DNA from 3 places in the Streptomyces sp. NPDC046197 genome. Region 1 is predicted to be linked to each of the others. Evidence: predicted binding sites of a transcription regulator. Region 1 holds the regulator's gene; each other region holds the start of a gene.
What was found. The regulator HrcA, encoded in region 1, represses chaperone genes, less so after heat shock. The targets are predictions, from matches to a motif close to TTNGCACTCNGNNNNNCNGAGTGCNAA.
Positions count from the first base shown of each region.

Region 2: a site for HrcA is predicted at 1,805-1,831, ahead of groL (chaperonin GroEL). Genes of this name have one in related genera too.
Region 3: a site for HrcA is predicted at 2,228-2,254, ahead of groES (co-chaperone GroES). Genes of this name have one in related genera too.

Region 1 is NZ_JBEYZY010000015.1:34,149-37,420, forward strand. Features, by position in the region: gene AB0A61_RS21765 (DUF3097 domain-containing protein) at 1-297, opposite strand, end outside; gene AB0A61_RS21770 (MBL fold metallo-hydrolase) at 330-1,055, opposite strand; gene hrcA (heat-inducible transcriptional repressor HrcA) at 1,227-2,240, shown strand; gene dnaJ (molecular chaperone DnaJ) at 2,241-3,272, shown strand, end outside.
Region 2 is NZ_JBEYZY010000017.1:116,515-119,786, forward strand. Features, by position in the region: gene groL (chaperonin GroEL) at 23-1,645, opposite strand; gene AB0A61_RS23930 (cold-shock protein) at 1,982-2,185, opposite strand; gene AB0A61_RS23935 (MoaD/ThiS family protein) at 2,657-2,932, opposite strand; gene thrC (threonine synthase) at 2,929-3,272, opposite strand, start outside.
Region 3 is NZ_JBEYZY010000002.1:284,043-287,314, reverse strand. Features, by position in the region: gene groL (chaperonin GroEL) at 30-1,655, opposite strand; gene groES (co-chaperone GroES) at 1,772-2,080, opposite strand; gene AB0A61_RS04070 (hypothetical protein) at 2,412-2,921, shown strand; gene AB0A61_RS04065 (polysaccharide deacetylase family protein) at 2,912-3,272, opposite strand, start outside.

The DNA of each region.
Region 1 (3,272 bases):
GGCGGCCTTCACGAGGGTCACCGCGCGGCCCTCCAGGAGAAAGCCGCCCGGCTGGAGCGGAAACACCCGGTGCTTGCCGAAGCGGTCCTCCAGGGTCACCGTGCCCGCCTCGCAGCGGATCACCGCGCCGCAGAATCCGGTGCCCGGCTCCTCCACCACCAGACCCGGCTCCGCCGAGACCTCCGGCACGGCCCTCGGCTTCTTCCACGGTGGCGTCAGGTCGGACGAGTACGAACGAGGCCGCGGGCCCGAGGGGCCCTCGTCGGAAGGGCGGTGGCGGGAGACGGGTGGGAGCATTCGAGTGACGATATGGACAGGCCCGCGGCCGATCAGCGCGACACGCCGAACCGCTCGGCCAGCGTGTCCCGTTGCGCCCGGACGAAGGCCGCGTCGACCACCGCTCCGTGACCGGGCACGTACAGGGCGTCCTCGCCGCCGAGCTCCAGCAGCCGGTCGAGGGCGGCCGGCCACTGGGACGGCACGGCGTCGGGGCCGGCCTGGGGCTCGCCCGACTCCTCGACCAGGTCGCCGCAGAACACCACGGTGGGGTCGCCGGGCACCACCACGGCGAGGTCCTGGGCGGTGTGCCCGGGGCCCACGTTGGTCAGGACGGTCCGCCGGCCGCCCGTCAGCTCCAGGGACAGCGAGCCGAAGACGTGTTCGTGCGGGCGCACCAGGGCGTCCGCCGCCTCCTCGGCCTTCGCCGCGTCCAGGCCGTTGCGCACGGCGTCCGCGCGCAGCTCCCGGCGCCCGTCCTCGAACGCCCCGGCCCGGCCGTGGGCGGCGAAGACGTGTGCGCCGGCGAACGCCGCGGCCCCGAAGACATGGTCGAAGTGGGGGTGGGTGAGTGCGAGGAACGACACACGGCAGCCCGCGAGCTCCTGCGCCTGCAGCCGCAACCGGGCGCCCTCCGCCAGGCTCGACCCGGCGTCGACCAGCAGCGCGGAGCCTTCCCCGAGGACCAGTCCCACCGTGCAGTCCCACCCGGGGAGGCGGCACCGGCCGACGCCGTCCGCCAGCCGCTCCCATCCCAGCTCTTCCCAAGTCACCCTCACACGACGACGCTAGCGGTACAGCATCCCCGGTACGACCTCGCAGGCCGTCGCGGGCCCGGCCTTGCCGGGGGCGTAGGTGACCGCCGTACACTGGGCCGGGTAAAGCTGGCACTCGTATGCGCCGAGTGCCAGGGCAAAGCCGCTGCGGGACGACATCTGGAGGTGTGCGCGATGCTCAGTGAACGAAGGCTCCAGGTGCTGCGCGCCATCGTCCAGGACTACGTCGGCACCGAGGAGCCGGTCGGCTCCAAGGCCCTCACCGAGCGGCACAGCCTCGGCGTGTCACCGGCCACGATCCGCAACGACATGGCGGCCCTGGAGGACGAGGGCTACATCGCCCAGCCCCACACCAGCGCCGGGCGGATCCCCACCGACAAGGGGTACCGGCTCTTCGTCGACAAGCTGGCCGGGGTCAAGCCGATGACCGCGCCGGAGCGGCGCGCGATCCAGAACTTCCTCGACGGCGCCGTCGACCTGGACGACGTGGTCGCCCGGACGGTGCGGCTGCTCGCGCAGCTGACCCGGCAGGTCGCCGTCGTGCAGTACCCGTCGCTGACCCGTTCCACCGTGCGGCACGTGGAGCTGCTCGCGCTCGCGCCGGCGCGGGTGATGCTGGTGCTGATCACGGACACCGGCCGGGTCGAGCAGCGGATGATCGACTGCCCGGCCCCGTTCGGGGAGGCGTCCCTGGCCGATCTGCGGGCGCGGCTGAACAGCAAGGTCGCGGGCCGCCGTTTCACGGACGTCCCGCAACTGGTGGAGGACCTGCCGGAGGGCTTCGACGTCGAGGACCGGGGCACGGTGTCGGCGGTGCTGTCCACCCTGCTGGAGACGCTCGTCGAGGAGAACGAAGAGCGGCTGATGATCGGCGGCACCGCCAATCTGACGCGCTTCGCGCACGACTTCCCGCTCACCATCCGGCCCGTTCTGGAGGCCCTGGAGGAGCAGGTCGTGCTGCTGAAGCTGCTCGGCGAGACGAAGGACGCCATGACCGTGCGCATCGGTCACGAGAACGCCCACGAAGGACTCAACTCCACGTCCATCGTGTCGGTGGGCTACGGTTCGGGCGGTGAGGCAGTAGCCAAGCTCGGCGTGGTCGGACCGACCCGCATGGACTACCCGGGAACGATGGGAGCGGTACGCGCAGTGGCACGGTACGTCGGACAGATCCTGGCGGAGTCGTAAGTGGCCACGGACTACTACGCCGTACTCGGCGTGCGCCGCGACGCGTCGCAGGAAGAGATCAAGAAGGCCTTCCGGCGGCTCGCCCGCGAGCTGCATCCGGACGTCAACCCCGATCCGAAGACGCAGGAGCGGTTCAAGGAGATCAACGCCGCCTACGAGGTGCTGTCGGACCCGCAGAAGAAGCAGGTCTACGACCTCGGCGGCGACCCGCTCTCGCAGGCGGGCGGCGCCGGGGCGGGCGGCTTCGGGGCCGGCTCCTTCGGCAACTTCTCCGACATCATGGACGCGTTCTTCGGTACGGCGTCGCAGCGGGGCCCGCGCTCGCGCACCCGCCGGGGCCAGGACGCGATGATCCGTATCGAGGTGGAGCTGGACGAGGCCGCCTTCGGCACGACCAAGGACATCCACGTCGACACGGCGGTCGTCTGCAACACCTGCAACGGCGAGGGCGCGGCACCGGGCACCACCGCCCAGACGTGTGACATGTGCCGCGGCCGTGGCGAGGTGTCCCAGGTCACCCGGTCGTTCCTGGGCCAGGTCATGACGTCCCGCCCGTGCCCGCAGTGCCAGGGCTTCGGCACCGTGGTGCCCACCCCGTGCCCGGAGTGCGCCGGCGACGGCCGGGTCCGCGCCCGCCGCACCCTGACCGTGAAGATCCCGGCCGGTGTCGACAACGGCACCCGCATCCAGCTGGCGGGCGAGGGCGAGGTCGGCCCCGGCGGCGGTCCCGCCGGTGACCTGTACGTCGAGATCCACGAGCTGCCCCACCCGAGGTTCCAGCGGCGCGGCGACGACCTGCACTGCACGGTGACCCTCCCGATGACCGCGGCCGCCCTCGGCACCAAGGTGCCGCTGGAGACCCTGGACGGGCTGGAAGAGGTCGACATCCGCCCGGGCACCCAGTCCGGCCAGTCGATCCCGCTGCACGGCCGGGGCGTCACGCACCTGCGCGGCGGCGGCCGTGGCGACCTCATCGTGCACGTCGAGGTCCAGACGCCGACCAAGCTCGACCCCGAGCAGGAGCGCCTGCTG
Region 2 (3,272 bases), on a different contig from region 1:
GTCGATCAACCGGACCGGTCGATCAGAAGTCCATGTCACCGCCCGGCATGCCGCCGCCGGCCGGCGCGGCGGCCTTCTCCGGCTTGTCGGCGATGACGGCCTCGGTGGTGAGGAACAGCGCGGCGATGGAGGCGGCGTTCTGCAGCGCGGAACGGGTCACCTTCGCCGGGTCGATGATGCCCTCGGCGATCATGTCGACGTACTCGCCGGTGGCGGCGTTCAGACCGTGGCCGACGGCCAGGTTGCGCACCTTCTCCACGACGACGCCGCCCTCGAGACCACCGTTGACGGCGATCTGCTTCAGCGGGGCCTCCAGGGCCAGCTTCACGGCGTTGGCGCCGGTCGCCTCGTCGCCCTCGAGCTCCAGCTTCTCGAAGACCTGGGAGGCCTGCAGCAGGGCCACGCCACCACCGGCGACGATGCCCTCCTCGACGGCCGCCTTGGCGTTGCGGACGGCGTCCTCGATGCGGTGCTTGCGCTCCTTGAGCTCGACCTCGGTGGCGGCACCGGCCTTGATGACCGCGACACCGCCGGCCAGCTTGGCCAGGCGCTCCTGGAGCTTCTCGCGGTCGTAGTCGGAGTCGCTGTTCTCGATCTCGGCGCGGATCTGGTTCACGCGGCCCTGCACCTGCTCCGGGGAGCCGGCGCCGTCGACGATGGTGGTCTCGTCCTTGGTGATGACGACCTTGCGGGCGCGGCCCAGGAGGTCCAGGGACGCGTTCTCCAGCTTGAGGCCGACCTCCTCGGAGATGACCTCGCCGCCCGTGAGGATGGCGATGTCGCCGAGCATGGCCTTGCGGCGGTCACCGAAGCCCGGGGCCTTCACGGCAACCGACTTGAAGGTGCCGCGGATCTTGTTGACGACCAGGGTCGACAGGGCCTCGCCCTCGACGTCCTCGGCGATGATCAGCAGCGGCTTGCCCGACTGCATGACCTTCTCCAGGAGCGGGAGCAGGTCCTTGACCGAGGAGATCTTGGAGTTGGCGATGAGGATGTACGGGTCCTCGAGCACCGCCTCCATGCGCTCCATGTCGGTCGCGAAGTAGGCGGAGATGTAGCCCTTGTCGAAGCGCATGCCCTCGGTGAGCTCGAGCTCCAGACCGAAGGTCTGCGACTCCTCGACGGTGATGACGCCTTCCTTGCCGACCTTGTCCATGGCCTCGGCGATGAGCTCACCGATCTGGGTGTCGGCGGCGGAGATGGAGGCCGTGGAGGCGATCTGCTCCTTGGTCTCGACCTCCTTCGCCTGGTCGAGCAGGGCGGCGGAGACGGCCTCGACGGCCTTCTCGATACCGCGCTTGAGGGCCATCGGGTTGGCGCCGGCGGCGACGTTGCGCAGGCCTTCCTTGACCAGGGCCTGGGCGAGAACGGTCGCGGTGGTCGTACCGTCACCGGCGACGTCGTCCGTCTTCTTGGCGACTTCCTTGACCAGCTCGGCGCCGATCTTCTCGTACGGGTCCTCGAGCTCGATCTCCTTGGCGATGGAGACACCGTCGTTGGTGATCGTGGGGGCGCCCCACTTCTTCTCAAGGACGACGTTGCGGCCCTTGGGGCCGAGGGTCACCTTGACGGCGTCCGCGAGCTGGTTCATGCCGCGCTCGAGGCCGCGCCGCGCCTCCTCGTCGAACGCGATGATCTTGGCCATGTGAAGTGGTCCCTCCAGGACTGGGGGTGATTACTTCGGACCGCGCCCGCGCCCGCGACGGACGGCCCCGGCCGGTGGTTCCCTGCCCCACCCGGTCCGTGGCCTCACCGACCCGGTCCTTCATTGTCACTCTCACCTTCAGAGTGCTAACGCCAATGATTAGCACTCGACCCTCCCGAGTGCAAGCGACCAGGGGGGAGCGGCGGCCGCGGTCAGCCCCGCGCGAACAGGCGTGTCGCAGGGCGGCGCGCCCGGACCCGGACACGCCGAAGGGCCCGCACCACGGTGAGGTGCGGGCCCTTCGACAGAAGACGTTTCTTGCGGTGGTCGCGCGATTCAGGCCGTGACGCGGACCATGTCGGCCTGCGGGCCCTTCTGGCCCTGCGAGATCTCGAACTCGACCCGCTGGCCCTCTTCCAGCGTGCGGTAGCCGTCCATCTGGATCGCGCTGTAGTGGACGAAAACGTCCGCACCACCGTCGACCGCGATGAAGCCGTACCCCTTCTCCGCGTTGAACCACTTGACGGTGCCCTGAGCCATGCCTAACTCCCCTATTACTGGCCCTTGCACAGATCCACACCTCGCGGACCCGGGTCAGACCTCACCCCCCATGGATTGGGGGCGTGCGCCGGAACGCGTCGACCGCGGCTGAATGTATCTGTCCAACTGCCGTCTGCAACAGGTCAATCGGACGAGAATTCCAGACGCGCATGGTCCGGAATTTGGCGAAAAATCACCTGAATTCAGGGCAAGTCAGACCCCGCAAACGGCGCAAAAGCCGCAAATCGCCCTCGCACTTTGGCTACTTCTTGTCGGGCATGCGGCAGGAATCCATGGCTTGCGCCCCTGAGATCAGGAGCGCGTTCCCCAACTGTACCGCGCTCAATCACACTGAATTGCCCCCTCCGCTTCTCTCACGGAGGAGGCAATTCGATGAACTCTCAGTGACGGGCATTACCGAAGGTAATGACGAGGCCGTCCGGGGCCGCCGCGCGGCACGCCGACGCGCCGTCAGCCGCCGGCCACCGCCGGAATGATCGAGACGCCGGCGCCGTCCGGGGTGGCGGTCTCCAGGCCCTGCTCGAAGCGGACGTCGTCGTCGTTGACGTACACGTTGACGAAACGGCGCAGCCTGCCCTGGTCGTCCAGGACCCGGGCGGCGATGCCGTTGTGGTTCTTCTCCAGGTCGGCGATGACCTCGGCCAGGGTCGCGCCCTGGGCCTTCACCTCGGCCTGGCCGCCGGTGTAGGTGCGCAGGATGGTCGGGATGCGAACGGTCACGCTCATGCGAGGCCAGCCTCTCGGAAGGAGTCCAGGTTCGGACGGATCGTCGCGGTGAGCCCGGTACCCGCCACCGCGTCCAGGGTCTTGAGACCGTCGCCCGTGTTGAGGACGACGGTGGTCTTGGCCGGGTCGAGCACGCCGTTGTCGATCAGCTTCTTCGTCACCCCGACCGTCACACCGCCCGCCGTCTCGGCGAAGACGCCCTCGGTCCGGGCGAGCAGCCTGATGGCGTCGACGACCTGCTCGTCCGTCACGTCCTCCACCGCACCGCCCGTGCGGCGCGCGATGTCGAGGACGTACGGGCCGTCGGCCGGGTTGCCGATGGCGAGGGACTTGGCGATGG
Region 3 (3,272 bases), on a different contig from region 1:
CTTCGCCTACGGCTTGCCGACGTGCGTCGTCAGTGGGCGTGGCCGTGGCCGTGGCCCGCGGCGGCCGGCTCTTCCTCTTCCTTCTTCTCGACGACCAGGGTCTCGGTCGTCAGCAGGAGGGAGGCGATGGAGGCGGCGTTCTCCAGGGCGGAGCGGGTGACCTTGACCGGGTCGATGACGCCGGCCTTGACCAGGTCGCCGTACTCGCCGGTGGCGGCGTTGTAGCCGCTGCCCTTCTCCAGCTCGGCCACCTTGGAGACGATGACGTAGCCCTCGAGGCCGGCGTTCTCGGCGATCCAGCGCAGCGGCTCGACGGCAGCGCGGCGGACGACCGCCACACCGGTGGCCTCGTCGCCGGTCTTGCCGAGGTTGCCCTCCAGGACCTTGACGGCGTGGACCAGCGCGGAGCCACCACCGGAGACGATGCCCTCCTCGACCGCGGCACGGGTCGCGGAGATGGCGTCCTCCAGACGGTGCTTCTTCTCCTTCAGCTCCACCTCGGTGGCGGCGCCGACCTTGATCACGCACACGCCGCCGGCCAGCTTCGCGAGGCGCTCCTGGAGCTTCTCGCGGTCCCAGTCGGAGTCGGTGTTCTCGATCTCGGCCTTGATCTGGGCGATCCGGGCCTGGACGTCCTCCTTCTTCCCGCCGCCGTCGACGATCGTCGTGTCGTCCTTGGTGACCGTGACGCGGCGGGCGGTGCCCAGCACCTCGAGGCCGACCTGGTCGAGCTTGAGGCCGACCTCCTCGGAGACGACCGTGGCGCCGGTGAGGATCGCCATGTCCTGCAGCATCGCCTTGCGGCGGTCGCCGAAGCCCGGGGCCTTGACGGCGACGGCGTTGAAGGTGCCGCGGATCTTGTTCACCACGAGGGTGGAGAGGGCCTCGCCCTCGACGTCCTCGGCGATGATCAGCAGCGGCTTCGAGGCGTTCGCCTGGATGATCTTCTCCAGGAGCGGGAGCAGGTCCGCGATGGAGGAGATCTTGCCCTGGTTGATCAGGATGTACGGCTCGTCGAGGACGGCCTCCATACGCTCCTGGTCCGTCACGAAGTACGGCGACAGGTAGCCCTTGTCGAAGGCCATGCCCTCGGTGAAGTCCAGCTCCAGACCGAAGGTGTTGGACTCCTCGACGGTGATGACACCGTCCTTGCCGACCTTGTCCATCGCCTCGGCGATCAGCTCGCCGACCTGCTGGTCCTGGGCGGACAGCGCGGCGACGGCGGCGATGTCGGACTTCTCGTCGATCGGGCGGGCCGAGGCGTGCAGGTCGTCGGAGACGGCCTTGACCGCGGCGTCGATGCCCTTCTTCAGGGCGGCCGGAGAGGCGCCGGCGGCGACGTTCTTCAGACCCTCGCGCACCAGCGCCTGGGCGAGCACCGTGGCGGTGGTGGTGCCGTCACCCGCGATGTCGTTGGTCTTGGTCGCCACCTCCTTCACCAGCTGGGCACCGAGGTTCTCGTACGGGTCCTCGATCTCGACCTCGCGGGCGATGGTGACGCCGTCGTTGGTGATGGTGGGCGCGCCGAACTTCTTGTCGATGACGACGTTGCGGCCCTTGGGGCCGATCGTCACCTTGACCGTGTCGGCGAGCTTGTTGACGCCGCGCTCGAGGGCGCGACGGGCGTCCTCGTCGAACTTCAGGATCTTCGCCATGGCAGCGGGAGCCCTCTCGGAAATCTGGGTTGACGGCACTGCGCCCCGGGCGCCCGGCTTCTTATCGGTTGCGGGGACCAGGGGCGCAGCTCAAAGCAGGAGTGCTTCGGGGTGAACTACTTCTCGATGATCGCGAGCACGTCGCGAGCCGAGAGGACGAGGTACTCCTCGTTGTTGTACTTCACCTCGGTGCCGCCGTACTTGCTGTAGAGCACGACGTCGCCGACCTTGACGTCGAGCGGAAGACGGTTGCCGTCCTCGAAGCGGCCCGGGCCCACGGCCAGGACGACGCCCTCCTGGGGCTTCTCCTTCGCGGTGTCCGGGATGACCAGGCCAGAGGCCGTGGTCTGCTCGGCGTCCAGCGGCTGGACCACGATGCGGTCCTCGAGCGGCTTGATGGCAACCTTGGTGCTGGCGGTCGTCACGATCCGACCTCCCCCTTCGGAGATCTCACGGGGTTAACTGTCTGAGGTGGCGACCAGGTCGATCCGTCGTCGCGGGTGCCGGACCTGCCCGTCGCGTTTGTTGGCACTCTCCAGGGGGGAGTGCCAGAGCCGAGACTATGACCGTCGTTAGCACTCGGTCAAGCGGAGTGCCAATTGCCCGCGGCGCGTCGGCCGACGGTTCGTCGTGACGGGCGTCTTTCGGGACCCGGCGGCCGCGACGATCGCCCGGGTCTCCGTTCGCGTAACACCTCGGTCTCGGGTCGGCGCACGGTGATTCCGCTTCGGCGCGTTTCGTACGACCGTACGAGGCATGCCCCTGCGTTTCGGTTCCGCTGGTCCCCGGTCCGCCTCGCCCGAAATCGCCGAGGAGCGTTCCTCGGTCCGGCCGGACGCGACGGCCGGTGGCTGCCTGTTGCTGCTCGTGCTGCTGGCCGACGCCACAGCCGGGCTGCTGATCGTCCTCGTGCTCGCCGTGCGGGGCCTGAGCCGGGCGGACGCCGGCGTCGGAGAGCCCGCCGGTCCGCTGCCGATGGACTGGACGCCGGCCCTGTTGTTCGGCGGGCTCGCGCTGGCGTTGGGGGTGACCGGTGTCCTGCTCGTGCGCAGCGGGAACCGGCTCACGGGGGCCGTGCAGCTGACGCTCGCCGTCGCCGTGGCGGGTGCCGCGGTCTGGATCTGGCACGACGCCCGGGCCGGCGCCCACTCCACTCCCCCGCCCGGCCGCCTGGTGTACGCCGCTGCGCCCCGGGCGCCCGCGGCCCCGGACCACACCGGTCACCCGGCCCCCAGCGGTGGGAGGAAGCCCTCCGGTCAGAGGTAGTCCTCCAGCCGCCCCACCGTCAGCCCCCGCTCCTGGATCCGCCGCAGCAGCCGTGCGGTGCGCTCGCGGAGGGTGGGCCCGTCCAGGTCGTCGTCGTCCGAGGCGACGAGGAGGATGTCACCGGGGCGCAGGACGTGGTCGTGGCCCCGGGTGAAGTGGAGTTCGGTGTCCGTCATGGACGCCCGCCACAGGACGACCGCCGAGACGCCGCAGTCGGCGGCGGCGCGCAGGGTCGTCCGGTCGTAGGAGCCGTAGGGCGGCCGGAAGAGGCGGGGGCGGACGCCGAAGCGGGACCGGAGCCTGTCCCGCTGGCCGCAGATCTCGGCGCGCTGGCCGGCGTAGGGCAGGCCG